Regions from separate parts of the Dickeya fangzhongdai genome, predicted to be linked through region 1. Evidence: predicted binding sites of a transcription regulator. Region 1 holds the regulator's gene; each other region holds the start of a gene.
What was found. The regulator LexA, encoded in region 1, represses DNA repair genes until DNA is damaged. The targets are predictions, from matches to a motif close to TNCTGTATGTACATACAGNA.

Region 1 (7,415 bases):
CGTTGTATTTTGCCTTCATGCCGCCATCAAAACGCGTTGAATATGCGCGGAATTTCCCGTAAAAACCACGCCTTGGCTTCGCCCATACTGTCGCGCCGCCATGCCATGATAATTTGAGCTTCCATGGAATCTTCCGGACTTACCACTCGCAGACGGCCTTCGGCGATATCCTGCGCCACCCGCTCATACGGCATGGTCGCCACCCCCAACCCGGCCAGCAACGCCCGGCGCTTGTCATCCATCGAACTCACGGTCAGGCGCGGCTGTTTATCCAGCAGTTGCACCGTCAACACCGGACGCTCGCGAGCGGTATCAGCGATAGCAATACCCCGGTATTTGACACGAGTCACTTCCGATAACGGTTCGGGCTCATCGTGAATCGGGTGGTCCGGGCTGGCCACATACACGTTTTTCATCAAATAGAGTTTGCGGGTGTTGATCTCTGAAGACGAACGAAAGTGCATGTCCGGCGCGACAACGATATCCGCTCGCCCCTGCTCCAGCCGTTCCCACGCCCCGGCCAGCACTTCGGTCAATAATGACACCTGGGTATTGGCCTTTAGCGATAGCTTGTCCAACAGCGGAAAAAAGTGCTCGGTCGGCACCAGCGCTTCCACCACGATGGTCAGGTGGGTTTCCCATCCTCGCGCCAGCGCTTCGGCATCCGTGGTTAGTTTGTCGGCGGCTTCCAGCAGAATTCGTCCCCGCTCCAGCAGCATCCGTCCGACATTAGTGAATTTGGTGCGATGGCCTGAGCGGTCGAACAGCACCACATCCAGTTCATCCTCCAGTTTCTGCATGGTATAACTCAGAGCGGACGGGACTCGCCCCAGTTCATCTGCAGCGGCAGCAAAACTTCCCCGGCGATCGATGGCGTCCATGACCCTTAAAGCTTCTAGTGTTAATGCCCGTTCTTTTGCCATTTCTTCACTCATTCAGGATTTTTGAACGTACCGACCAGATTAACTGGCTAACAATCCATCGTCCAGACAATTACTATCGCTTTATCAATAATTCTCAGGGTCGAATACCATGATCATTAGCAGAGCAGCAGAACAATGCGGCCAGGCTAACTATGGCTGGTTGCAGGCACGTTACACCTTTTCTTTCGGTCATTACTTTGATCCTGATCTACTGGGTTTCGCCTCGCTGCGGGTGCTCAATCAGGAAGTGCTGGCCCCGGGTGCCTCTTTTCAGCCACGAACCTATCCGCGCGTCGACATTCTGAACATCCTGTTGCAGGGCGAGGCGGAATACCGCGACAGCAACGGTAATCATACCCGCGCCAAAGCGGGCGAAGCCTTGCTGCTGGCCGCCCAGCCCAACGTTAGTTACAGCGAACACAATATCGGCGACGACACGCCGCTGACCCGGCTGCAACTGTGGCTGGACGCCTGCCCAACGCGGGAAAACCGGTGTTTGCAGCGGTTAGCGCTAAAAGACCAACCTTACCAGTTGCTGGCATCGCCGGATGAGTCGGCCAGCGCCTTTCATTTGCGTCAGCAGGTGTGGATCCACCATCTGAATCTGGCGGCCGGCGAGCAGCACAACCTGACGCTAAACGGCAACCGCGCCTATCTGCAATCGATTCACGGCACGATCAGCATCAACGGCAATAGCGCTGCGATTCCCAACGTATTGCGCTGCGGCGACGGCGCGTTTGTTCAGCAGGAAAACAGCCTTATCATCCGGGCGGAAACCGCCACACGAGCATTGCTGATCGATCTGGTGGTCTAAGCCTGACCCGTGCTCGTACAAAGTCCCGCCACGCATGTTGCCTTCCGCCCTGACCACCAGGTTTCAGGGCGGTGCCGGCGCCGCGAATCAGGCCGGTACACGGCAGGGATTCCGCTATGAAGAAAATGAATCGCCAGTTATGCAGTGTGACGAGAGATGGCCTAGCGCAACCTTGCGGCAGCCATCTCGGCGTTTTTATTCAGTCATGGTAAGATGCCGCCATGATTTCACACTCGCTTCAGGGTTACTGCAATGGATTCAACCAATCCGGACAAACTTGTTGCCCAGGCTGAACAGCTTTGCCAGCAACGCAATGTGCGTCTGACGCCACAGCGTCAGGAAGTGTTGCGCTTGATGGCCCAGCAACCCGGTGCGATCAGCGCGTATGATCTGCTGGATTTGCTTCGCGTTTCCGAGCCTCAGGCCAAGCCTCCCACCGTTTATCGCGCGCTGGATTTCCTGCTGGAACAAGGTTTTATCCACAAGGTGGAGTCCACCAACAGCTATGTGCTGTGCCATCATTTCGAAGAACATAGCCATACTTCGGCATTGTTTATATGCGACCGCTGCGGGCAGGTGACGGAACGTCAGACGGAAGGCGTTGAGGAAACGCTGCACCAGTTGGCGAAACAGGCTGGCTTCGCTCTGCGTCACAGTGTGGTGGAAGCCCACGGCTTGTGTGGCGAATGCCAGAAGGTGGAGTCCTGCGAACATCGGGACAGCTGTAATCATGATCACAGCATCATGGTGAAGAAACGCTAAGTGTGAAGCATTGCTTCACACTACTCTTTCTAAATACATGATTCTTAATGAATACATTATTCGTTCTGAAGGCAGCTATTTGTTCTGAAGGCAGCTATTCTTTCTGAAAACAGCTATTCGTTCTAAAGACAGTTATTCGTTCTGAATAAAGTGATTCTTCCTGAATACACCACGCGTCCCTGAATTCATACATCACGTTCAGCCCGGTCAAAGTACCGGGCAGTACAGGCGTTCATCCAGACAAGCTGAACACCTGCATGGGCGGCAGCATCCATCCTTCAAAGGCGGACTAAAGCAGGGGCGTTAGCTCCAGTCGCTGTTGCGGATTACGCCAACCGCCAATCCTTCAATCGAGAAATTCTGCTCACGCAGATCGACCACGATTGGAGCGAACTCTTTGTTTTCCGCCAGCAGTTGCACAACATTGCCCTGCTTTTTCAGTCGCTTGACCGTCACTTCATCTTCAATGCGCGCGACCACCACCTGGCCGTTACGCACATCCTGCGTTTTATGCACCGCCAGCAGGTCGCCGTCCAGAATACCGATATCTTTCATCGACATCCCGCTGACCCGCAGCAGGAAATCGGCGCTGGGCTTGAACATCGCCGGGTCGACCTGATAGTGGCATTCGATGTGCTGTTGCGCCAGCAACGGTTCACCGGCGGCGACGCGACCGATCAACGGCAATCCCTGATCTTCTTCTTCCATCAGCAGGCGAATACCGCGGGAAGCGCCGGTGACGATCTCAATAACGCCTTTACGCGCCAGCGCCTTGAGATGTTCCTCAGCCGCATTCGGCGAACGGAAGCCAAGCTGACTGGCGATTTCGGCCCGGGTGGGCGGCATACCGGTTTGTGAAATATGATCGCGAATCAGATCATAAACCTGCTGTTGTCTGGTAGTTAGCGCTTTCATTCCGCCCCCTGGTTGTTTATACAGTTTCGCTGTGAGTATATACAGGGAAAGTGCCGATGGGAACCGCGATATCGCTATTGCGCGGATTTTTCTGCGATTATGCAAAGCGTCACGCAAAACGATTCCACAGTATCGCCCCCCATACTCCGGTCGCCAGCAAACAGGCGACAAATACCGCCGCCGAACCGATGTCCTTCGCCCGGCCGGACAATTCGTGGTAATCCATGCCGACCCGATCCACCACCGCTTCAATAGCGCTATTGACCAGCTCAAACAGCACGATCAGCACCACGGAACCGATCAACAACAGCCGTTCCACCATTGAAACCGGCAGCCAGCAGGCAATAATAATCGCAGCAAGCGTGAGTAATGACTCCTGGCGAAATGCCGCTTCGTGCCGCCATGCCTGTTTCAACCCTTGTAGCGAATAACCCGCCGCCTTGATGATGCGGGTTATTCCGGTTGTTTTGTTCATGCTTACTCCACCTTTAATTTGTCATTGGCCGCAATTTTAACGCGTCGTCATGGTCTCATCACCACAGATATCCTGCCGGGTTTCTGGTATCCTTGGCCCGCATTGCTAACAAGAGGCTTCTGGTTGTTATGTCAGGTTGGCGTAGAATCTACTATAAACTACTGAATTTCCCACTAAAACTCTTGGTAAAGAGTAAGGTTATCCCACAGGATCCCGTTAACGAACAACGTCTGGATCCGGCGCGGCCGATCTTCTATGTGCTGCCCTACAATTCCAAGGCGGATCTGCTGACTCTGCGCACCAAATGTCTGGAGCTCAATCTGCCCGATCCGTTGCAGCCGTTGCAGATCGACGGAAAAACCTTGCCGAGCCACGTATTTGTCAACGACGGCCCGCGTCTGTTCCGTTACTACGTGCCCAAACAGCAGTCGATAAAGTTGTTTCACGACTATCTGGATCTGCATCGCAACAATCCGGAACTCGACATACAGATGGTGCCGGTGTCGGTCATGTTCGGCCGTTCCCCAGGCCGCGAAGGCCAGAATCAGGACACGCCGCATCTGCGGTTGCTGAACGGCATAGAGAAATTCTTCGCCGTTCTGTGGCTGGGTCGCGACAGCTTTGTGCGTTTCTCCGTTCCCGTTTCGCTGCGTTACATGGCGACCGAGCACGGCACCGACAAGACCATCGCCCACAAACTGGCGCGCGTGGCGCGTATGCACTTCTCCCGTCTGCGACTGGCGGCCGTCGGCCCGCGTTTACCGGTTCGTCAGGAGTTGTTCAACAAGCTGTTGTCTTCCCGCGCCATCGCCAAAGCGATTGATGATGAGGCGCGGGTCAAGAAGATTTCCCACGACAAGGCACAGCAGAACGCCATCACGCTGCTCGAAGAGATTGCCGCCGACTTCTCCTATGAAGCCGTCAGGCTATCCGACCGTGTGCTGGGCTGGACCTGGAACCGTCTGTACCAGGGCATCAACGTGCACAATGCCGAGCGGGTACGCCAGTTGGCGCAGGACGGGCATGAAATCGTCTATGTTCCCTGCCACCGCAGCCACATGGACTATCTGCTGCTCTCTTACGTGCTCTACCATCAGGGGCTGGTGCCGCCGCACATCGCCGCCGGCATCAACCTTAACTTCTGGCCGGCCGGTCCGATCTTCCGCCGTCTCGGCGCCTTTTTCATCCGCCGGACCTTCAAAGGCAACAAGCTCTATTCGACCCTGTTCCGCGAGTATCTGGGCGAGTTGTTTACCCGCGGTTATTCGGTGGAGTACTTCGTCGAAGGCGGCCGTTCTCGCACCGGCCGTTTGCTGGAGCCGAAGACCGGCACGCTGGCGATGACCATTCAGGCGATGCTGCGCGGCGGCACCCGCCCGATCACGCTGGTGCCGATTTACATCGGCTACGAACACGTGATGGAAGTGGGCACCTACGCCAAAGAGCTGCGCGGCGCCACCAAGGAAAAAGAAGGCTTCCTGCAGATGGTGCGCGGGCTGCGCAAGCTGCGTAATCTCGGCCAGGGGTACGTTAACATCGGCGAGCCGCTGTCGCTGACCACCTACCTCAACAACCGCGTGCCGCAGTGGCGCGACGCCATCGATCCTATCGATCCGCAACGTCCGGCCTGGCTGACGCCGACCGTACAGGATATCGCCGACGACATCATGGTGCGCATCAACAACGCGGCGGCGGCCAACGCCATGAACCTGTGCTGCACCGCGCTGTTGGCTTCCCGCCAGCGGGCGCTGACGCGCGAGCAGATGGAAGAGCAGTTGGAGTGTTATCTGCAGTTGTTGCGTAACGTTCCTTACAGCAGCGATATCACCGTGCCGAACAAAACCGCCGCCGAGTTGCTGGAACACGCGCTCGGTATGGACAAGTTCGAGGTGGAAAAGGACAACGTCGGCGACATTATTATCCTGCCGCGCGAGCAGGCGGTGCTGATGACGTACTATCGCAATAACATTCACCATATGCTGGTGTTGCCATCACTGGTTGCCAGCATCGTAATGCATTATCGCCGGATCACCACCGAAGAACTGCTGCGCCAGATAACGCTGATTTATCCGCTGCTGCAGGCCGAATTGTTCCTGCATTACAAGAAGTCCGAACTGTCCGCTGTACTGGATTCGCTGGTGTCCGAGCTGGCACGTCAGCAGTTGATTCTGAATAAGGACGGCGGGCTGGAACTGAACCCGGCGCGTATCCGCGCGCTGCAATTGCTGGCCGCCGGTGTCCGCGAAACGCTGCAGCGTTACGCTATTACCCTGGCGTTGCTGAACGCCAACCCGACCATCAGCCGCGGCGCGCTGGAGAAAGAGAGCCGCAGCATGGCGCAGCGTCTTTCGGTGTTGCACGGTATCAACGCACCGGAGTTTTTCGACAAGGCGGTGTTCTCAACGCTGGTCAACACGTTGCGTAACGAAGGGTATGTCAGTGACAGCGGCGATGCAGTGCTGGAACACGTCCAGGCGATTTACGCCATTCTGGGCGAGCTGCTGACTCCGGAAGTGAAGCTGACGATTGAAAGCGCCAGTCTGGCGCAGGAAAGCGACGATAGCGAACCTGCCGCCAGTATCGTCGAAAAAGAAGAAACCGAGTGATAATCAGCCCTGCGGATCGACTCCGCAGGGCTGCATTTATTACCAGGAAAACGGTTACAGACCGAACAGGATGCCGAAAAACAGCACCATCCCCACGTAGTTATTGTTTTTGAACGCCCGAAAACAGTCATCGCGCTCACGCCCGGCAATCAGTTTCTGCTGATAAGCGAACAAGGCGGCGGCCGCCAGCACCGACCAGTAAAAAACCTGACTCAGCCCCATCATCCGCCCCAGCGCCAGCATCGCCACCAGCGTCATCAGTTGCAGTACGCCGATAATCAGGGTGTCGTGACTGCCAAACAGAATGGCGGTGGATTTTATCCCGATCTTGAGGTCATCGTCGCGATCCACCATGGCGTATTCGGTGTCGTAAGCGACGGTCCAGCAGATATAGGCAAAAAACATCAGCCAGCAGGTGGCAGGCAATGATTCGCTGACAGCGGCGTAAGCCATCGGGATCGACCAGCCAAACGCCGCGCCCAGCACCAGTTGCGGCAGATGGCTGACGCGCTTCATAAATGGGTATACCCAGGCCAGCGCCAGCGCGGCGACCGATAACCAGATGGTCAACGGATTCATGGTCAGCACCAGGCCGAACGCCAGTAACACCAGCACGACAAACAGCACCTTGGCGGATTGTTCGCTCACCAAGCCAGCCGGCAACGGACGCGCGGCGGTGCGTTTAACATGACCGTCGAAATGGCGGTCGGCGTAGTCATTGATCACACACCCTGCCGCACGCATCAGGAACACGCCCGCCACGAACACCAGCAGCGTCCAGGGTGCCGGCGTTCCTCGCCCTGCCAGCCACAATGCCCACAGTGTCGGCCATAACAACAACAGGGTGCCAATCGGGTTGTCGATACGCATCAGGCGACAATACGCGCCCCAGCGTTCTGACGTTAACAGTCTTTCCAACG
Region 2 (7,415 bases), 1.6 Mb from region 1:
CTGCGCCACCGTTTCCGGCGTGCCGGAAACCAGAATTTCACCGCCGCCGCTGCCGCCTTCCGGCCCCAGATCCACGATCCAGTCCGCAGTCTTGATTACATCCAGATTGTGTTCGATCACCACAATGGTGTTGCCCTGATCGCGCAACTGATGCAGTACCGCCAGCAGTTGCTGAATATCGGCAAAGTGCAGGCCGGTGGTGGGTTCGTCCAGAATATAGAGCGTCTGCCCGGTGCCGCGTTTCGACAGCTCGCGCGCCAGCTTCACGCGCTGCGCTTCGCCGCCGGACAAGGTAGTGGCGGACTGCCCCAGCCGTATGTAGGACAAACCGACATCGATCAGCGTTTGCAGTTTACGCGCCAGCGCCGGGATGGCGTCGAAGAACTCGCGTGCTTCTTCGATAGTCATCTCCAGCACTTCATGGATGCTCTTGCCCTTGTATTTAATTTCCAGCGTTTCGCGGTTATAGCGTTTGCCTTTGCATTGATCGCAGGGGACGTAAATATCCGGCAGGAAGTGCATTTCCACCTTGATCACGCCATCGCCCTGGCAGGCTTCGCAACGCCCGCCGCGCACGTTAAAGCTGAAACGACCGGGGTTATAACCGCGGCTGCGCGCTTCCGGCACGCCGGCGAACAACTCGCGGATCGGCGTGAACACGCCGGTGTACGTCGCCGGGTTGGAACGCGGGGTGCGGCCGATCGGGCTTTGATCGATGTCGATCACCTTGTCGAAATGCTCCAGCCCCTGAATGTCGCGATACGGCGCCGGTTCGTTCAGCTCGCCGCCGTTGAGCTGGCGCTGGGCGATCGGGAACAGGGTATCGTTGATCAACGTCGACTTGCCGGAGCCGGACACCCCGGTAATGCAGGTGAACAGCCCGACCGGCAGGGTGAGAGTGACGTCTTTCAGGTTGTTGCCGCGTGCGCCAATCAGCTTAAGGACTTTACCCGGATCCGCCGGAATGCGCTGCGTCGGGATCTCGATTTTGCGCGCGCCGCTCAGGAATTGGCCGGTCAGCGATTCCGGCACCGCCATGATCTGGGAGGCAGTCCCTTCGGCGATCACCTGCCCACCGTGAACGCCCGCGCCGGGACCGATGTCGATGATATGGTCGGCGGCGCGGATGGCGTCTTCATCGTGTTCCACCACAATCACGGTGTTGCCGAGATTACGCAGATGGATCAGCGTCTCCAGCAAGCGCTCGTTGTCGCGCTGGTGCAGACCGATAGACGGCTCATCCAGCACGTACATCACCCCGACCAGACCGGCGCCGATCTGGCTGGCCAGGCGAATACGCTGCGCCTCGCCGCCGGACAACGTCTCCGCCGAGCGCGACAGCGACAGGTAATTCAGGCCGACGTTGACCAGAAAACGCAGGCGGTCGCCAATCTCTTTCAGCACTTTTTCGGCGATTTTCGCCCGCTGACCGCTCAGTTTGATGTTATGGAAAAACTCCATCGCGTGGCCGATGCTCATATCGGCAATCTGCGGCAGCGTGGTCTGCTCCACATAGACGTGGCGCGCTTCTTCACGCAGTCGGGTACCGTTACAGCTGGCGCACGGCCGGTTGCTGATGAACTTCGCCAGTTCCTCGCGCACCGCGGTCGATTCAGTCTCTTTGTAGCGGCGCTCCATATTATTGAGCACCCCTTCGAACGGATGGCGGCGCACCGACGTATCACCGCGATCGTTGATGTATTTGAACTCGATGTTTTCTTTGCCGGAGCCATAAAGAATGACTTTCTGAATCGCCGGGCTAAGGCTATCGAACGGCGCTTCAACGTCGAATTCGTAATGATCCGCCAGCGAGCGCAGCATCTGAAAATAGTAGAAGTTACGGCGATCCCAGCCGCGAATAGCGCCGCCGGCCAGCGACAGTTCGCCGTTTTGCACCACCCGCGCCGGGTCGAAAAACTGCTGTACGCCAAGCCCGTCGCAGGTCGGGCAGGCGCCCGCCGGGTTGTTGAATGAAAACAGCCTGGGCTCCAGCTCATGCATGCTATAGCCGCACACCGGGCAGGCGAAGTTGGCGGAGAACAGCAGTTCCGGCGCGTTCGCGTCATCCATATCCGCCACCACGGCGGTGCCGCCGGACAGCTCCAGCGCGGTTTCAAACGATTCGGCCAGACGCTGCGCCAAATCGTTGCGCACTTTAAAACGGTCCACCACCACTTCAATGGTGTGCTTTTTCTGCAACTCCAGTTTCGGCGGGTCCGACAGGTCGCACACTTCGCCGTCGATACGGGCGCGGATGTAACCCTGCGTCGCCAGATTTTCCAGCGTCTTAGTGTGTTCGCCCTTGCGCTCTTTAACGATCGGCGCCAACAGCATCAGCCGTTTGCCTTCCGGCTGCGACAAGACGTTGTCCACCATCTGGCTGACGGTCTGGGCATCAAGCGGAATATCGTGTTCCGGGCAGCGCGGCTCGCCGACGCGGGCGAACAGCAAACGCAGGTAATCGTGGATTTCAGTGATGGTGCCGACGGTGGAACGCGGGTTGTGCGACGTGGATTTCTGCTCAATGGAAATGGCGGGCGACAACCCTTCGATGTGATCCACATCCGGCTTTTCCATCAGCGACAGGAACTGGCGGGCATAGGCCGACAGCGACTCCACATAACGACGCTGCCCTTCGGCATACAGCGTATCGAACGCCAGCGAGGATTTGCCGGAACCGGATAACCCCGTCACGACGATCAGTTTATCGCGTGGAATAATCAGGTTGATATTCTTCAGGTTATGGGTACGGGCACCACGAATTTCGATCTTATCCATGCACACTTTTCCCGCAATAGACGCTGTTCTTTCATCCTTTCCGTACGAAAGGAAACCGGTAGAAACGGCCGATTATGGCATAAAATAAACTGAATGGATATCCAGTATCCGATTGCAAACAACGGCAACGCAGGAAAAAAGACCGGAGCTGGCTCGCGACTCTCACACCGGTATAATCTGCGGCACTGACATGCTAGAATTCTTCGCTTAAACTTTAAAAAGTGATTGATCAGGAGACACCAACATGGCCAGCAGAGGCGTTAATAAAGTGATTCTTATCGGGAATCTGGGTCAGGACCCGGAAGTCCGTTACATGCCGAACGGCGGCGCAGTCGCTAACCTGACTCTGGCCACGTCGGACAGCTGGCGCGACAAGCAGACCGGCGAGCAGAAAGAGCGCACCGAATGGCACCGCGTCGCGCTGTACGGCAAGCTGGCGGAAATCGCCGGCGAATACTTGCGCAAAGGCTCTCAGGTGTATATCGAAGGCCAGCTGCGCACCCGTAAATGGCAGGATCAGGGCGGTCAGGATCGCTACACCACCGAAGTGGTGGTTGATATCTCCGGCAGCATGCAGATGCTGGGCGGCCGCGCAGGCGGCGGCGCTCCGGCCGGCGGCGGCATGGGCAACAATGCGGGCGGCAACGCGCCACAAGGCGGTTGGGGGCAACCACAACAGCCGCAGCAAGCTAACCAGTTCAGCGGCGGCGGTCAGTCCCGTCCGCAGCAAAGCGCGCCGATGCCGAGCAACGAGCCGCCGATGGATTTTGATGACGATATTCCGTTTTAGAGTTGACTTGTGAATCATCTGTAAAAAATATATATGCAGACCCCTGTTAGTTAAGGGGTTTTTTATTTCTAATGTCTGAGAAAAGTGTCAAGCATCAATTGACAATCTTTAGCGTATCGCGCACCTTGCAATTATGTAACGTTTATTGATTGTGGGCGCATGGAGAAGATCTACGGAGTTACAAAATTTGTCATGGGTAGTGGCGAGCGCTACTGCATGGTGGTGGATCGTTCTTCTGGCCTTCCTGTGTATTGACCCTGACCCAAAATCCTGCTCCATTCAGAAACAGAATTCCGGCATGATAATGACGCCCTGAACGGAGGTTGTGCCGATGAAAAAGTCGCGATTCACCGAAGAACAGATTGTGTTTGCCCTGAAGCAGGCTGAATTGGGTACGCCGGTGCCGGAAGTCTGCCGCAAGCTGGGGATTTCCGATGCCACTTTTTATACGTGGCGTAAAAAATACGGTGGGATTTCACCGTCAGAACTCAAGCATATGCGACAGCTTGAAGAAGAAAACCTGCGGTTGAAGAAGCTGGTTGCCGATCTGAGCCTCGATAAAGCGATGTTGCAGGATGTCCTCGCAAAAAAGAGCTGACGCTGGCACGTCTGCGCGAATGGGTCAGGGATTTACAAGCGCGCTACGGTGCCAGTGAGAGACAGGTCTGTTTGGCATTGCGGATCAGTCGTAGTTCGTTTCGATACCGTTCTGTTGCCGCTGATGACAGTGCGCTGCGCCTGCGCATTCGTGAGATCACCGAAACCCGGGTGCATTACGGCTACCGACGGGTACATGTGATGCTCAGGCGCGAAGGCTGGCGTGATAATCACAAGCGGATCTACCGTCTTTACAGCCAGCAGGGGCTATCGTTACGTCTCAAGCGGCCACACCGCAACAAATCTGCCCAGCGGCGTCAGCCGCAACCTCAGGGGTTATATCCGAACCCTGTGTGGGGTATGGATTTTGTCTCTGATGCCTTGTTTGACGGACGTCGATTACGCCTGCTGACCGTTATCGATCTCTACACGCGCGAGTGTCTTGGGATCTGTGTGGGACAGAACCTTCGTTCAACAGAGGTCGCTGAGATGCTGAACCATATCGCCAGTCATCGCCAGTCATCGCCCGTTGCCTCAGTGGCTGAAAACCGACAATGGCTCTGAATTTGCAGGAAAAATGCTGGATAAATGGGTTTACGAACGGGGTATCCGCATTGATTTTTCCCGGCCGGGAACACCGACGGACAATGCCACGGTGGAATCCTTCAACGGCAGGTTGCGGCAGGAATGCCTGAACGAGAACGGGTTCATGTCTCTGGAGGATGCACGGTGCAAAATCGAAGCCTGGCGCATACACTATAATCAGAGACGTCCCCATTCTGCGCTGGGTTGGATGACGCCATCCGAATTTGCTCAAAAATCTGTCGGTTGCCAGAATATGCAGCCATCCTGAAGTCGAGAATTTCTGATTATGGGTGGATCAGATTCGGGGTCAGGGTCAATATTTGGGGTCAGGATCAGTCAGGGTCAACAGCCTGAAATACGTCTCGTGGAAGGATTACAAGGGCGTCACCAGCGGGCTGAAAACGGTGTATCAGGCCCCAACCGAGGAGGCGGCGTTGATGACGCTGGACAAGTTCTCCGACATCTGGGGTGAGAAATACCCCCAAATCAGCAAAAGCTGGCGTGCGCACTGGGAAAATCTCAATACATTCTTTGGCTACCCGCCGGATATCCGCAAGGCTATCTACACCACCAATGCCATCGAGTCGCTGAACAGTGTGATTCGCCAGGCGATAAAGAAACGCAAAGTATTCCCAACGGATGACTCAGTGCGGAAAGTGATTTATCTGGCGATACAGTCGGCCTCGAAAAAATGGAGTATGCCGACCCAGAACTGGCGGTTGGCGATGAGCCGTTTTATTATCGAGTTCGGTGACCGCCTGAGCGATCACCTTTAATACGGTGGCAATTACACAGAATTATGGACAGGCTCCTGTATCTCTTCCTCGTTGCCACCGATGGCAGTACGATGGACTTGCAACCATCTTTGAGCTGTTGTTCTATTGGTTTTCATCGCTCGATGATTGGGCTTACAAGCAAGAGCCCCTACTCTTCGTGAGTAACATAGATGATCTTGCTACGACACATAACAAGAAGAATCCAGAACACTGCCGCCATCGATGATTCTTATTAGGGAACGATATGATCAGCTCATCACCACAAGACGATAACGATAGTGTTCCGCCCGCTAGTGCTTGGATTCGGTTTTTACGTAGTTACGGTCCAACTTCAAGTAATCTCACGTCGTTCGATGAGAATGTTTCAAGTGCTTTGAGCCGGGCAAAAGTCAAGCCAATTTGCTTGTCCACCCCCCTTCTAGATGACATGGTGCGGCACATCGAATCGAAGACCCCAGGGTCTATATTGATTGCCGGAACTGCTGGCGATGGTAAAACATACCACTGTCGTGCTTTGTGGGAGCACCTGGGTGGGGTTCCTAAGGCTTGGTCAGCCAAGGGTAACGTCAAAGAGCTACCTCTTTCCGATGGGCGTTTGGCGGTCTTCATCAAGGACCTTTCTGAGTTCAATGGAGAGGAGAGCGACCTTCCGTTGCAGCGCCTAGAAAGATCGGTACTTGAAGGCGATGACACAGAAGTCGTTATCCTTGCCGCAAATCATGGCCAGATTCTTGATCGTCTCCGCGATTTGGGCAGACGGCAAGCTCGCTTTCATCCACTTCGTAAACCGCTACAAGCATGCTTCTTACAGGCCGGTCCAGCTCCTGCGCGCCTGGCAGTATTCGACCTCAGTCGCTCAATCGGCCGCAAAACACTAGATGAGGTAGCAAGTGTAGTTGCAGGACATCCTGAGTGGGAAAACTGTAAGCGCTGCGCTCTCCAAACTGATGGCAAAATCTGTCCCATTGACGAGAATCGTCGCAGGCTTTTGGGGGATTCTGATCATGGCCTGCTTTCTCGTCGCTTAGGAGATTTGATAGAAATTTCTCGACTCAATGGGGTGCACCTACCCATGCGTGACTTGCTCGCGCTTTGCTCCAACATGGTTCTCGGTTGCTCAGACTCCAAGCTGGCAAGGGAGAACCTGATGACATGTGAAGATGTTGCGAAGATCCAGGATGCCGGCGATCTCGGCAAAGCTAGCATCTATGCTAATGCCTTCGGCGCCAATTTACCCAAGCGCAGGGCATCCTACCGTCCTATTTTCAAAGCAATGTCCAGCTTTGGTGTGGGTGATGAGTCCACCAATACTACTGATGGGCTGCTGGTTTATGGCAAGGATGACTTGCGCCTTCAACACGACTTCGCTCGCCTCGTTGCGAGCGATCCTATTTACGGGGCTACGCCCACCTTTGAGGCAGCCCAAGATGCCTATTTAGAGGGCTATGAGGGCAGCCGCTTGGAAGGAGGAGCCGCAGAGTTTCTCTCGAGGCTTGAAGATCAGCGACGTAGATTGTTCTTTACACTTCCGGATGGGGAGGTTGGCTATCCAAATTGGTCGATGAGCGCTTTCCGCTTTGCTGGCGATTATTTAGATATCATCGAGGCACTGAAGGCGAAGAGATCTGTCAGTGAAACAGTTCGTGGACGTATCGCCAAGGGACTTAACAGAGTATTGACAGGGCTTCTTCTTGAAAACGTAGATCGCCTATTCATAACCAGCTCGGGTGGCTTTACTCAAAGTCGAGTGAGTGTGCTTTGTGACCATGAGACGCTCTCTCGTAGGCAAGGTGGTATCGGTATGGCCATTAGGTTTGTCGAAGAAACTGGTCGCCCTCGACTCGATGTTTCGCTCGCTGTTGGCGTGGGTAATTCGGTTGTCTTCGACT
Region 3 (7,415 bases), 440 kb from region 1:
AAATACGATGGTGCCGGTATATACCAGCGCGGCGGATGTGCTGGCCAGTCAGGGGCAGTTAATGGTGATGTCGGCCGGGAACGAAGGGCACCTGACGCCGGCGCTGTTTGCTGCGTTGCCTACGGTACTGGACAATAACGGCCTTCAGAACAGCATCGCCAACACCTGGATTAACGTCATAGCGTACGATCCGTCTCAGCCCACCAGCAGCGCGGCATTCATCGCCACCTTCAGCAACCTGGCGCAGGGCGCGACCGACTACAGCCTGCTGGCGCCGGGCGTGAACGTCATAACCTCCTCCACCAACAATACCTATGTTCGGATCAACGGCACCTCGTTTTCCTCACCCTATGTCGCCGGCGTCGGCGCACTGCTCAGCCAGGCGTTTCCCTACATGAGCGGCAAGCAGATTGCCGATGTGCTGCTGTCTACCGCGACGCCGCTGACCGGCAGTAATTTGCCGAAAGCGGTGGTGCTGGCCAACGAGCAGTATGATGAAAACCAGTCGCTGACCAGCTCCGCCGTTAAGGTCTACTCCACCCATACCGGCATTACGTTTACCGACGACGAACTGACCACGCTGATAAGCTCGCTGAAGATTAACAGCACATATAGCGGCATGACGGACGACCAGGTTCGCGCCGCGATTCTGAGCGCCGCCGCCGACCAGAATATTACCGTGATGACGCAAAGCGACTATCAGGCGCTGTTTGGTCAGGGGGTGGTTAATGCCTTCAAAGCGGTGCAAGGCCCCGGCTTGCTGAACGCCAAACGTTTGGTGAACAGCGATCTCAGCAGCGGCGCCTTTGGCGGGAACTTTGCTCTCTATTCGATTGATACCAAAGGCATCGACAGCACCTGGAGCAACGATATCGGTCAGGTGAAAAACACCGCCAGCGGCAGTGCGCTGTCCGGGTTGGACGTCGGCCTGCGCAAGCAGGGCGCCGGTACCTTGTATCTGACCGGCAATGATACTTTCGCCGGCCCGACCGTGGTGGAAGGCGGCAAGCTGATCGTGGGCAAGGTCGCTGGCGGCTCCGGCAGCCTGGCGGGAGACGCCTGGGTGCAATCCGGCGCGGTGCTGGGCGGGCACGGCGCCATCAACGGCTCGGTGGTAGTGCAGAATGGCGGTACGCTGTCGCCCGGCAATTCGGTCGGGACGCTGACGGTCGGCAATGTACGTTTTGATCCCGGTTCGATTTATGAATTTGAGATTGATCAGCAGGGCAACGCCGACCAACTGGTGGTAACTAATAATGCCCAACTGGCGGGAACCGTGAAGCTGGTCGGGCGGACCAGCGGACATCTGGGCGATCGGTTCGCGCTGGTGCAGGCGGGAGGAACGCTAAGCGGCGCGTTCGACAAGCTGGAGTCGACTAACAACTCGCTGTTTTTGGCCGACGCGCTTACCTACAACCCGCAAAGCGCGTTCGTCAGCGTGGTGCGTAACAACGTCCGTTTCAGCGACGTGGCGCAAACCGCCAATCAGAAATCGGTCGCAAACGCCATTGACAACCAGTCGGGCACCGCGGTGCTGAACGCCATTGCCGACCAGCAGGATGCCGACAGCGCGCGGCGCGCCTTTGATAATCTGAACGGCGAGTTCTACGCCACGGCGCGCAATGCGCTGATTCGAAACAGCCGCTCGGTACGCGATATCCTGAACAGCACCATGAGCGGTGCGGGCAAAGGCGCCGAGCCCTGGGTGAGTAGCTGGGGGTATGACGGCCGTCAGGACGGCGACGGCGCGCAGGCGGGCATGAAATACAATGGCTATGGTCTGCTACTTGGCAACGGCGGGCATTGGGGGGAACAGGGGGCGCTGGGGTTTGCCGTTGGAGCGGAAAAAGGGCGGATCACCATGGACGATCGCGCGTCACGCGGTGATCTGGACGCCTGGCATGCCGGCGTTTACCTGTCCGGACGGGCGCTGGCGCTCGACCTGCGCTCCGGACTCAGCTACAGCTATCTCACCCTCGACAGCCAGCGCGGCATCAACGTCTCCGGGCTGAGCGGCCAGGCGACGGGCGATTATCGCGCTAATCTGGTACAGGGATTTGTCGAAGCCAGCCATCGGTTTGATTTCTTTAATACCGTGAGCGTAGAGCCGTATGGCAACACCGCCTGGGTTTGGCTACAGAATCAGAGCGGGCAGGAGAGCGGAAACGGCGCGGCGCTGGCATTTGCGAAGGACACCACCCGCGCGGCCTTTGCGACCGGCGGCCTGCGTCTGAAAGTACAGCCATTGTCACGCTTGCCGGTGTCACTGTATGGGGATATCGGTTATCAGCGCCGCTTAACCCGCGACGATAATCAGGTCCGGCTGCGCTTTGTTTCCGGCGGCGATACTTTTACTACCGAAGGTTTGCCGCTGGCGGACAATACCCGCTTGATGCGGGCGGGCGTCGCGGTGGACTTCTCCCGCAACATCCACCTGTCGCTGGGGTATCAGGGCGATCGCGCAACCCGGGTTAAAGACGACAGCGCGCAGGCCCTGTTCAGTATGGCGTTCTGACAGCATGGCGTTTTGAGGTAAAACGCGCCTTCCCGAAAGGAAGGCGCGTTGCGAGGTCAGGGCGCGGGAATGGTAAAGCAGCGGTGGATGGCTTCCAGTTCCGTCAGCACGTCTTCGCCGAGCGTCAGGTCAAGGCTGTCCAGGTTAATCTTTAATTGTTCCAGCGTGGTGGCGCCGAGCAGGGTGCTGGCGACAAACGGCTGCTGACGTACAAACGCCAGCGCCATCTGCGCCGGATCCAGACCGTGTTTTTGCGCCAGCGCCACGTATTCGGCGATGGCCTGCTGGGTATGGGGCGCCGAGTAGCGCACAAAGCGGCTAAACAGCGTATTGCGCGCGCCGGCCGGTTTAGCGCCGTTCAGGTATTTGCCCGTCAGTGTGCCAAACGCCAGCGGCGAGTAGGCCAGCAGTTCCACTCCTTCATGCTGGCTGATTTCCGCCAGCCCGACTTCGAAGCTGCGGTTCAGCAGGCTATAGGGATTCTGGATAGAGACAATGCGCGGCAGGTCGTGCTTTTCCGCCAGTTGCAGATAGCGCATCACGCCCCACGGGGTTTCGTTCGACACGCCGATATAACGAATTTTACCGGCGCGCACCTGCTCGTTCAGCGCTTCCAGCGTTTCCAGCAGCGTGACGGCCGGTTTTTCGCTGGTGTACTGATAGCTCAGTTTGCCGAAGCTGTTGGTCTGGCGCTGCGGCCAGTGCAACTGATACAGATCGATGTAGTCGGTGTTCAGACGCTTGAGGCTGTCTTCCAGCGCGGCGCGGATATTTTTGCGATCCAGCGCCTGCTGCGGACGCAGGCTGTTGTCGTTGCCGCGCACCGGTCCGGCGACTTTGCTGGCGATGATCAGTTTTTCGCGCCCGCCGCGGCTTTTCAGCCAGGAACCGATATAGCTTTCCGTCAGCCCCTGCGTTTGCGAACGTGGCGGAACCGGGTAGATTTCCGCGGTATCAATCAGATTAACGCCGGCGGCGACTGCGAGATCCAACTGGGCGTGGGCATCCGCTTCGCTATTCTGTTCGCCAAAGGTCATGGTGCCCAGACCCAGCGTACTGACTTCCAAACTGCTGTGGGGAATACGGTGATAGAGCATTGCAGTGTCCTTTTTATTCTTCTGAGTAACGCGGGTGCGACGGCACCGCATTTTCGACTATAACCAAGCCGTGACGAGGGGGGAAGACTCTTTGTGCGGGAAGGCCGGGCATTAATGCGGGGAAAAACGGTTTTCCCCCACACGGGGAAGGCGATGGGGATGGCGGGGCCAAACAGAATCTCTGAATCTGGCCCGGCTGATGCGAATAACCGCTCTAGCGTTCAATCACCTGGGAAATGTTGTCGTTGTTGATCTGGTGTTTTACGCCTTCTTCATCAGTATAACTGAGCAGACCTGTAGCCGGATCCAGCGTCGGTTTTCCCTTGGTCAGCAGCATCTGACCGTCTTTGGTGGCGATAACATAGTGGCTGGCGCAGCCGGAAAGCAGGACGACAAAAGTCAGGGCAACGGCGGTTTTTATCCGAAATCGCATGCTGAATTTACCTGTTATTTAGCAAAAAAACTGAACGTCTTTTCAGTCTAGCAAAGCGTTGTCCGGGCGAGGTTAGGATTTATGGCAAAAAAATTAAAAAGATACGTAAGGATGGGGCGGGAAACGGCGCGCTGGCCGTTTCCCGCAGGGGAATTACCGGTTTTTGACGGATTTCTTGCCGCGCATCAGGTTCAGCGCCTCTACCGACATGGAGAAGAACATGGCGAAGTAGATGTAGCCTTTCGGCACATGGATATCGACGCTTTCCAGAATCAGCGTAAAGCCCACCAGAATCAGGAATGACAACGCCAGCATTTTCACCGACGGGTGGCGATCGACAAACTCGCCGATGGTGCGGGCGGAGAACATCATCACGCCGACGGCAATCACCACGGCGGCCATCATAATGAACAGATGGTCGGACAGACCTACGGCGGTAATTACCGAATCCAGGCTGAAGATGATGTCCAGCAGCATAATCTGCACGATAGCGCCAAAAAAGGAATGCACCTGCGAGGTATGGTCTTCCGCGCCGCCTTCAATGGTTTCGTGGATCTCCTTGCTGGATTTCCAGATCAGGAACAGGCCGCCGAGGAACAGAATCAGGTCGCGGGCGGAAACCTCCTGCCCGAACACGCTAAACAGCGGATTGGTGAGTCTGATAACCCAGGCGATGGACGCCAGCAGACCGAGGCGCATCAGCATCGCGCCCATCAGGCCGATACGGCGGGCTTTGTTCTGCTGATGTTTGGGAAGCTTGGCGACGACCAGCGACAAAAAGATGATGTTGTCGATGCCAAGTACGATTTCCAGTATGGTGAGTGTCCCCAGCGCCAGCCAGGCGTTGGGATCCGCGATCCAATCGAACATTATCTCAGTGCTTCCTTAAACGAAACGTAAATGACCATTATCTCTGGCCTGCCGGCGTGCAGGCAAGAGGATTTAGGCTGTGTCCCGCCCGGAGGGCATTACAGCAGAAAATGCCGGGCCAGTAACGGCGTGGTGAAGGTTTTCTTCAGGTAAAAGCCGCGCGGCAGCGTCAGAATCGGTTGCCCGTGCTCGCCAATGGCTTCAGTCAGCGCCCGGCTGTTGGCGGCCTTGGGGCGCAACTGCAACACCTCGCCGTGACGGGCGGTGATGCTTTCCACTTTGCCCAGCACGATCAAGTCCATCAGTTCTTCCCAGTCCTGCTGTAGTTGCCGCTCTTCCTCCGGGCTGGGGCTCCATAACAACGGCGCGCCGATGCGGCGCTCCCCCAGCGGGATAGGACGCGAACCTTCCACCGGAATCCACAGCACTCTGGTCAGCTTGCGGCGCACATGGCTGCTTTCCCAGGTCACGCCGCTGTTGCCGGTTAGCGGCGCCACGCAGACAAAGGTGGTTTCCAGCGGCCGCCCCTGTTCATCCACCGGGATGGTTTTCAGCTCAATCCCGATGTCAGGGAAGTCCTGCTCCGGCTTACTGCCGGCGCTGGCGCCCAGAAAGCGCTCCAGCAGTACGCCGATCCACCCTTTGTCTCGCTTAAGGTTGGCGGGTAGCGGCAGTTGGGCGATTCGGGCCAGTTCCGCCAGCGAATAGCCGGCCAGCGCCTGCGCCCGTAGCAGCAGGGCCTGTTCACTGTCCGGCGCGTCCTGATGGGGGATGGGTGTCTGCATGGATTGCGTATCCGTTACTGATAACAAGGGTGATTAAAAAAAGTACAGCCATAACGGAGGATAACGTCAGGCATTCAGCTATTCAGATAAAAAATAATAATAGCATGATTCCTTTATGATTTTTCTCCCTGTCTCCACAGGGAAAAACACGCTGTCGGTTTTTGTTCATGACAAGACACCGACAATGAACAGGATTTTACACTATGTTATCCACAGTTTTTTGGGATAACCGGGATAACTCGGGATCACTGTTTTGATTTACAGCCTTGACTGGCGCTGCTTTTGCTGGTTTTGCCGATTTTTTGGCTGGTTTTCGTCGGTTGCCTGTGGATAACACCGGTGTAGTGCGATCTTTCGCCACTCCGAGAACCACATCGGAATCGGGCTGCATCAGGCGGTGGAGAAATCGGGGAAAGGCAGGTTAATTGGTTGAAAGGGAATGGCAATTTAGCGGGTGAGATCACGAGGGCGTGAAGGTTGAAATGAGTTTTACGCACTTTTTCATGATGTTCTTCACAAAGATGTCCACAGAAAAAGTGAATAAACCGACGGAATTGCCGTATGAATGTTTATAACTTTGATCCTATCTGTGGGTTAACGTCGATTTATCAGCGTGGAGCGGGAGCAGCGAGGCGGCGGCCTGAGCCGCCGATGTCCGGCGTGATAGCCGGAAGCGGCATCAATAAAAGGGATGTAAAGCGGTAGTTTACCGTCTGTCAGTAGTGTGAAACAATCGAGTCATCTTTGCATTCTAGTTTATCGAGGTAGTCCGGTGATCGACGATGATGGCTACCGCCCGAATGTTGGTATTGTAATTTGTAATCGGCAGGGTCAGGTATTGTGGGCCCGTCGCTACGGTCAGCACTCCTGGCAGTTTCCTCAAGGGGGAATCAACCCCGGAGAAAGCGCGGAACAAGCGATGTACCGCGAACTGTTCGAAGAGGTTGGGCTGCGGAAAAAGGATGTTCGTATCCTGGCTTCCACCCGAAGCTGGTTACGCTATAAATTGCCAAAACGTTTGGTGCGTTGGGATACAAAACCGGTATGTATCGGCCAAAAGCAAAAATGGTTTCTGCTACAGTTAATGTGTAATGAATCAGACATCAATATGCAAAGCAGCGGCACCCCGGAATTCGACGGGTGGCGCTGGGTGAGCTACTGGTATCCGGTACGCCAGGTGGTGTCGTTCAAACGTGACGTTTATCGAAAGGTGATGAAGGAATTCGTCATCGCCGTGATGCAGCTACAGGAGAATTCGGCTACCCGAATGTCATCAGGAACCAGACGAAAACGAGGATAATCCGACACATCATGATGCTCACGCGACTGCGAGAAATTATTGAGAAGGTTGCGGCCGCGGCCCGACTGAGTGATGCGTTGGATATTCTGGTGAATGAAACCTGTCTGGCGATGGATACGGAAGTCTGCTCCATCTATCTGGCCGATCACGATCGTCAGTGTTATTACCTGATGGCGACGCGCGGGCTGAAAAAGCCGCGCGGCCGCACCATTACGCTGGCGTTTGGTCAGGGGATTGTCGGCCTGGTCGGCGAACGGGCGGAGCCCATCAATCTGGCGGATGCGCAAAGCCACCCCAGTTTCAAATTCATTCCTGCCGTACGTGAACAACATTTCCGCTCGTTTCTGGGCGTGCCGGTGATCCACCGGCGTCAATTGCTGGGCGTGCTGGTAGTCCAGCAGCGCGAACACCGGCA
Region 4 (7,415 bases), 2.1 Mb from region 1:
TGGGCGTGGTGGCCGCCGCCCTGACCGACCTCGATGACCGCTTGTCCGGCCGTCTGTTTAACCTGTTGATTACGCTCGCCTGCTTTCTGGTCGCTTCGGTGTCGATCGAACTGCTCTACCCGTACCCCTGGTTATTTATCGTCGGCCTGGCGATCTCGACCTGGAGCTTTATTCTGCTGGGCTCGCTGGGGCAACGCTACGCTACCATCGCTTTCGGTGCACTGCTGATCGCCATCTATACCATGCTGGGCATTTCGCTTTATAGCGACTGGTATCAACAACCGTTCCTGCTGTTGCTGGGCGCGTTGTGGTATAACCTGCTGACGCTGCTCGGCCACCTGCTGTTCCCTATCCGGCCGCTGCAGGACAATCTGGCCCGCTGCTACCAGCAACTGGCTCACTATCTGGAAACCAAATCCAACCTGTTCGACCCCGATATCGACGACAACGATCAGCCGTTGATCGACGTAGCGATGGCCAACGGTCAGTTGGTCGATACGCTCAATCAGGCCAAGGCGTCGCTGCTGACGCGGCTGCGCGGCGATCGTGGCCAGCGCGGCACCCGACGCACGCTGCACTATTATTTTGTCGCGCAGGATATCCACGAACGAGCCAGCTCGGCGCATATCCAGTATGAACAACTGCGCCACACGCTGCGCTACAGCGATGTGCCTTTTCGGTTCCAGCGCTTGCTGTTCATGTTGTCCCGCGCCTGCCAGCAAGTTTCGCAGTCCATTTTGCTACAGCAAAAATACCTGCATGACTACCGTATCGAGCGCGCCTTCTCCCATCTGGACGCCGCTATCGACAGGCTGGCTTTTCAGGGCGCGGAAACCTTATCCATCAAGGCATTACGCCATCTGCTCAATAATCTGCGCGCGATTGACGCCCAGTTAATCAATATTCAGTCCGAACAGACGCTCGAACGCCATAATCACCATCTCCCAGCAGAAAACCGGTTATCGGATGATAAAATCGCCGGCTGGAGCGATATCAGGCTGCGTCTCAACCGCCATCTTACGCCGCAGTCGTCGCTGTTCCGTCACGCAGTACGCATGTCGCTGGTGCTGTGCATCGGGTACGCCATTATTCAACTGGCCGGTTTGCACCACGGCTACTGGATTCTGCTGACCAGTCTGTTTGTCTGTCAGCCGAACTACAACGCCACTCGACGGCGTCTGGCGCTGCGTATTGTCGGCACGCTGGGCGGTGTGCTCATCGGCGTACCGCTGCTGTATATCGTTCCGTCGCTGGAAGGGCAACTGGCGCTGATTGTCATCAGCGGCGTACTGTTTTTCGCCTTCCGTACCGTGCAATATGCGCAGGCCACGCTGTTTATCACCCTGCTGGTGTTGATGTGTTTTAATCTGCTGGGCGAAGGACTGGAGGTCGCCATTCCCAGAGTGGTCGATACGTTGCTGGGCTGCGGCATTGCCTGGGCGGCGGTCAGCTTTATCTGGCCGGACTGGAAATTTCGCGGTTTGCCTGCGGTGATCGACAAGGCCATGAACAATAATTGCCGTTATCTCGACGCCATCATGGTTCAGTATCATCAGGGCAAAGACAACGGGCTTCCTTATCGGATTGCCCGCCGCGACGCCCACAACAGCGACGCGGAGCTGGCTTCGGTGGTGTCCAATATGTCCGCCGAACCGCATGCCCGACCGAACACGCTGGAAAACGCCTTCAGATTGATGTGCCTCAATCACACCCTGTTGGGGTATATCTCCACTCTGGGCGCGCACCGCGAGCACATCCGATCGGCCGAAACCCTGCAATTGCTGAATGATGCCGTCTGTTACGTCGACGACGCACTGCACCAGGACAATGGCGACCAGGCCGCGCTGGACAGAGAACTGGAGGCGCTGAAAAACCGCATCCATGCCCAGTCACCAGAGCAGGACAGTAAAGAACAGCTGGTATTACAACAGGTTAATCTAATCATTGGCCTGCTGCCGGAACTGACGCAGCTAAAAAACCAGATGATTGCCGAAGAGAATCGACAACAGACCTCGATGCACTAATTGAGCCGGGGAGGCCTGAAAGCACGTGGGCTCGTGCTCTCGAACCATTCAATCAGTTCGCTGCGCATGCCTTGCGGCAGCGCGGCCTGATGGACGCCACAGATGGCGCCGGCCAGCGCCAGCAACACATTAACACTCAGGTTCTGGCTGACGGAACGCAGCTTAAGATAGCTGGTTTTCGCTCCGAGTCGGTGCAATTCATCGATGTTTCTAATCCCCACCTTCCAGAGCAGCCGTTCCAGATCGTGATTGATATTCGGCAGGTCTTTCAGCCTGATGCAGCGTTTTTTGGCGGCTTTATCCTGCCGGGCGCCCTGAAGAGACTGCGATGCCAGTTCCAGCAGCCCCGGCTCATCCCGCCAGAGCACCTCACCCACCAGATAGTAATTAAGCGGTACCGGCAGGCCGCGTTTGGTATAAATCAGTTTGGGCGTCTGCCGGTCAAGGAAAAAGTCCTCGTTATGCTGTGCCGCACGCAAATAGAGTTCTCCGCTGGAAACAAGCGCAAAAATCACGCCGTCCGCCGCAATGCTATAACCGCCGAACTGAGATCGGGAGAGAATATTTCCCAGCGGAGCAAACACTGATTTCGCCTGCAAAATCCTTTTTTCGCATAGTCCTTTCATTACTTTTTCCTTGTATTGAACGTTTTTTCCTGTTTACCAGAGACATCCGTAACTGGAACAATTAATTAAACACAGCAAAACTGCGTCTTCAAATACAAAAAATGTTATGCAGGCAACGACATAACGATTATGCGAAGCGCTTTCAGAAATTCCGGTTGATCTTTGCTCACACAAAAGATACTGTACACACATACAGTAATGCTGTGAGGTAAAGAAATCATGCGTACTCAAACCATCCGTTCCCGCCATGTCTGCCACTCGTCACACCTGGGTCATAACGCGATGCCGAAAACCGCCTCCAGCGGGTTCATCAGCGAAATCGTCTATGGTGATGATCATCCCATGCTGACACCGCTGTTGCTTCCTTTATTACAGCAACTGGGATCGCAGTCGCGCTGGTTGCTCTGGCTTTCCCCGCAGCAAAAACTCAGCCGCTTGTGGCTGCAACAGGCAGGATTGCCGCTAGAGAAAATGATTGAACTGCATCGCATCAATCCGGTATCTACCGTTGACGCAATGGAGAAAGCATTACTGACGGGTAATTACAGCGTCGTATTGTGCTGGCTGCCAAATGAGCTGGATGATGAACAAAAAATGCGGTTGCAAAGAGCGGCACAGCATGGAAATACCTATGGATTTATTATGCGTCCAGAGGAAAAAACAATCACAAGACCATTTTCCACACTAAAAATTCACTCAAGATTGTATCATTAAATGAATATTAGGACTTTTCTTACAGGGATGTAGCAGGCTACCCGTAGCCCCCGGAAATACAGTGCCCGGGATGTTATTGCGAAGTGTTAATATCAAGAGACATCTGGTTAATCTGACAAAATCGTCCATTATTTGTTAGTAATTATGTATGAACGACTGATTTTTTCATGGTGTCTGTCACATCATACTTGTAACTTTCTCACCACGTTGTAGACTTTAGCTCGCTGGAGTTGCCCTTTCATAACGTCAGTTCACTGGCAGCAAGTAATTAGACCAAGGGCAATATCTCCGAGAAAGGATTTTAACCAAAGGCTGATTAGCTTTCAGAGTTAATTGCCGATTTGGATGATAATGAGGCGTAAAATGAAAAAAACAGCTATCGCGATTGCAGTGGCACTGGCTGGCTTTGCTACCGTAGCACAAGCCGCACCGAACGATAACACCTGGTACGCAGGTGGTAAACTGGGTTGGTCCCAGTACCACGATACCGGCCTGAACGGCAATGGTTACAACGTGACCAACGCTGCGCAGAGCCAACTGGGTGCTGGCGCATTCGGCGGTTATCAGGCTAACCCGTACCTGGGTTTTGAAATGGGCTACGACTGGCTGGGCCGTATGAAGTATAACGGCGGCAACCAGGGCAGCTTCAAAGCTCAAGGCGTTCAGCTGGCAGCTAAACTGAGCTATCCGATCGTTGACGATCTGGACATCTACACCCGTCTGGGTGGTTTTGTATGGCGTGCAGACAGCCACGACAATTCCGGCCTGAACGACCACGACACCGGCGTTTCTCCGCTGGCAGCTGTGGGTGTTGAATACGCTATCACCAAAAACTGGGCAACCCGTCTGGATTACCAGTGGGTGAACAACATCGGCGACGCGTCCACCGTTGGCGGTCGTCCGGACAATGGCCTGCTGAGCGTGGGCGTTTCTTACCGTTTCGGTCAGGAAACTGCTGCTCCGGCTCCGGTTATTGCTCCAGCTCCGGCCCCGACTCCGGCCCCGGCTCCGGTTGTTCAGACCAAACGCTTCACTCTGAAGTCTGACGTACTGTTCAACTTCAACAAAGCAACTCTGAAACCGGAAGGTCAGCGTTCTCTGGACCAGCTGTACTCTCAGCTGAGCACTCTGGATCCGAAAGACGGTTCCGTAGTGGTTCTGGGCTTCACCGACCGTCTGGGTTCCGACCAGTACAACCAGACTCTGTCCACCAAACGTGCACAGACCGTTGTTGATTACCTGGTTCACAAAGGTATCCCGGCTAACAAGATCTCTGCTCGCGGTATGGGTAAAGCTAACCCGGTTAGCGGTTCTACCTGCACTAACGTGAAAGCTCGCGCTGCACTGATCGATTGCCTGGCACCGGATCGTCGCGTAGAGATCGAAGTAAAAGGTATCAAAGACGTAGTGACTCAGCCTCAGGCTTAATTGCCGCTGAGATTGCACTTACAAGAAGTGCGGTAATCTCCATAAGGTTGCTGTCACTTCCACAGAAAACAGTCTCTGTTTTACAGAGACTGTTTTTTATTTCCACAAATCAATACTTCCCATCAATAACGTTATCCTACCCCGAGGATTTCGCTTTCCCCTCATAGAATAAATCAATGATATGAATGTTATAGCGATACCAGGCGAGTGGTATGTTACTCAGCAAATGCAACGTCTTCGTTCACAGAGATAAACCGATAAATATAGCGATGCCATGCTTACTTAAGTAAGCGACAAAAATGACACAAAAAATGATGTTTCCTGTCATCGAAAAACGGATTTTTTTTCACTTTCCCCGCTCAGGATTGCAGACTGGCTGTCAGTCTTAATACTGAATTTTAAATACAACGTTTTTCGATTGAAAAAATAGACACATCGACTTTATTAACTCATCGGATAATCTCATTAACTTCTGATTTTAAAAGTGTCCCGGTGAACGAATGAGAAGAGTCGTCATCAAGAGTGAAGGCAATGGAGAAAATATACAGCATATAAAAACCATATCATTCTGACACCCAAATTTCAGGGTAAACACATCAGAAGGAAATGGATTTAATATTAAAATTTGGAAATCTCTGTGAATATGCACAGATGAAAGTACACCGTAATATGTCGATGTTATTCAAATGAGGTCACAGCTAACATGAAGGAAAATAGCGTAGGCGCCAGTATAGCCGGTTCGGCATCCACTGGCAGCGCCACCGTCAGATGCAGAGCAGGGTTAAATCAGGCTCCGCATCTGACGGTGGATTATATTCCAGCGGCACACTGCGCAGCGTTTCCAGCGACGGCAGAACCACCAAAATTCCCTATCGCTTATATTCAGACAGCACGCGCACCAATGAAATAACTATTGGCGGCAGCGTACAGATTAACGCCAATGGTACCGCACAGGATATTACGGTTTATGGTTGAATACTGCCGGGAGATCAAAGCAGCGCCAGTCCAGCGATAGGAACCTATACCAACACCGTTGTCGCCACGCTTTTCTGGTAGCCATATTTTTTAACTGCGAGTGGATAGGTCAGCGAAGTTATTTCTGATGGTTGATGCCGTCAGCAAGACCAGAACGGCCACCATTAACGTTTTCGCCACCATCATTGCCGGTTGTGCCTTCGGTACCACGATGGGCTTCTATTCCGGTGATCTGGGAACGATTGATTTCGGAATGCATACGGAAATCCCGAATAATCGCCATGCCGCAGGCGGTGAAGGAGCCGGATCGATTGTGGTGACCTGTACGCCAGACTCGTCCATGACTATCACGCTTGATTACGACTAAAATAGCGGCGGCAGTTCTGCTCATTATCTGAAAAACACGAATACCGCGGATAGAATTGCCTACCAGCTTTATCAGGACGCCAATTGTTCTACAATTTGGGGAACCGGTGCGCTGACATATAGCGTGAGTTCATTTCCGGAAAAAAATACAGTGGCATATCGTTTATGACCGGTTATTTTGACAAGCTCAGCAACCCGCATAGGTACCTATACGGATAAGGTGACAATAACCATTTCATATTGAATCAGAGAAAATGTGAAACGGACGACAATAATTTACCTGCTTGTTTTAATGTTTATCTCCCATGCCGGTCTGGCCGATTTATCAAACCATTGAAACCAACCAACGCAGCACTACCGTCTGGCTGGGAAATAAATCGCACCAGGATACAAAATTACAGATACAGGTTGTAGCCTGGCATCAGGAAAATAATCACGATGTTTATCATGACCCTAATGACGTCATCGCCAGCCCGTCCTTTACCTCCATTCCAACGGCAAAACGGCAATTAATCCGGTGATGAGGCTCACCACGCTGCCTGCCGGCCAGCAAACAGCCTATCGCATTATTATTGATGAAGTGCCGGATTATTCCCCCGCTGACGGCACGCTGGCGGTAAATATGGTGGTGATGAAGGACTGTTTAATTATCAGCGCACCGGATGTCGATTTCGGTTCGGCCGCCTTCCCTTCGGCATTCACGTCCGTCAGCAGCAACATCATCGCCGTACAGCGCACCCAAACCCCCCCCTTACAGCATCAATCTGAGCGGCACGAACGATCTCGGCAACCGGCGGCAGATGGCGCCGGTGCCGGCAGGGACTTAACCGATACCGTAACGATCACGCTGACTTACTAAGCTGTCCCCCCATCATGCAGGACACGGCAGCCTGGGCACGCATTCAAATCTGATAAAGACCAAAACGAACAGGGCAGGGAACCGATACCGGCTCCCCGCCCTGTCATACCACGCCGCCACAGCAGCGTACGCCCGTCGATCAGGCGCTGGCGGTATTCAGTTGTTCAATCTCCCGAAGCGTCAGCGTCAGCCGGGTAGCGCTGGCCAGCTCCGCCACCTGCTCGACCGACGTGGCGCTGACTATCGGCGACGTCACGCCGGGCCGGGCAATCAGCCATGCCAGCGCGACCTGACCCGGCGAGGTGCGGTGCGCCTCGGCCACCTGATCAAGTGCCTCAAGAATCGCCAGACCGCGCGGGTTGAGATAACGTTCCACCACGCCCTGACCGCGCGCGCTTTTCGCGGCATCGGCAGCCGAGCGAT

Region 2: a site for LexA is predicted at 2,866-2,885, ahead of uvrA (excinuclease ABC subunit UvrA). Genes of this name have one in related genera too.
Region 3: a site for LexA is predicted at 5,947-5,966, ahead of mutH (DNA mismatch repair endonuclease MutH). Genes of this name have one in related genera too.
Region 4: a site for LexA is predicted at 2,829-2,848, ahead of sulA (SOS-induced cell division inhibitor SulA). Genes of this name have one in related genera too.

What each region holds. Positions count from the first base shown of each region.
Region 1 covers NZ_CP025003.1:685,615-693,029, reverse strand. Annotated here, with positions in the region: gene CVE23_RS03305 (LysR family transcriptional regulator) at 27-923, opposite strand; gene CVE23_RS03300 (pirin family protein) at 1,033-1,737, shown strand; gene zur (zinc uptake transcriptional repressor Zur) at 1,990-2,499, shown strand; gene lexA (transcriptional repressor LexA) at 2,803-3,414, opposite strand; gene CVE23_RS03285 (diacylglycerol kinase) at 3,524-3,889, opposite strand; gene plsB (glycerol-3-phosphate 1-O-acyltransferase PlsB) at 4,018-6,495, shown strand; gene ubiA (4-hydroxybenzoate octaprenyltransferase) at 6,550-7,413, opposite strand.
Region 2 covers NZ_CP025003.1:4,086,968-4,094,382, forward strand. Annotated here, with positions in the region: gene uvrA (excinuclease ABC subunit UvrA) at 1-2,778, opposite strand, end outside; gene ssb1 (single-stranded DNA-binding protein SSB1) at 3,023-3,568, shown strand; partial or broken gene CVE23_RS18355 (IS3 family transposase) at 3,900-5,018, shown strand; partial or broken gene CVE23_RS18360 (transposase) at 5,095-5,526, shown strand; gene CVE23_RS18370 (hypothetical protein) at 5,771-7,415, shown strand, end outside.
Region 3 covers NZ_CP025003.1:1,120,903-1,128,317, forward strand. Annotated here, with positions in the region: gene CVE23_RS05170 (autotransporter domain-containing protein) at 1-2,515, shown strand, start outside; gene CVE23_RS05175 (NADP(H)-dependent aldo-keto reductase) at 2,572-3,612, opposite strand; gene CVE23_RS05180 (YgdI/YgdR family lipoprotein) at 3,827-4,045, opposite strand; gene CVE23_RS05185 (TerC family protein) at 4,199-4,915, opposite strand; gene mutH (DNA mismatch repair endonuclease MutH) at 5,014-5,700, opposite strand; gene rppH (RNA pyrophosphohydrolase) at 6,473-7,000, shown strand; gene ptsP (phosphoenolpyruvate--protein phosphotransferase) at 7,015-7,415, shown strand, end outside.
Region 4 covers NZ_CP025003.1:3,581,666-3,589,080, forward strand. Annotated here, with positions in the region: gene yccS (YccS family putative transporter) at 1-2,024, shown strand, start outside; gene CVE23_RS15975 (TfoX/Sxy family DNA transformation protein) at 2,021-2,650, opposite strand; gene sulA (SOS-induced cell division inhibitor SulA) at 2,870-3,364, shown strand; gene ompA (porin OmpA) at 3,728-4,792, shown strand; gene CVE23_RS23275 (spore coat protein U domain-containing protein) at 5,561-5,767, shown strand; partial or broken gene CVE23_RS23120 (Csu type fimbrial protein) at 5,895-6,302, shown strand; gene CVE23_RS16010 (Csu type fimbrial protein) at 6,654-6,992, shown strand; gene CVE23_RS16015 (aldo/keto reductase) at 7,132-7,415, opposite strand, start outside.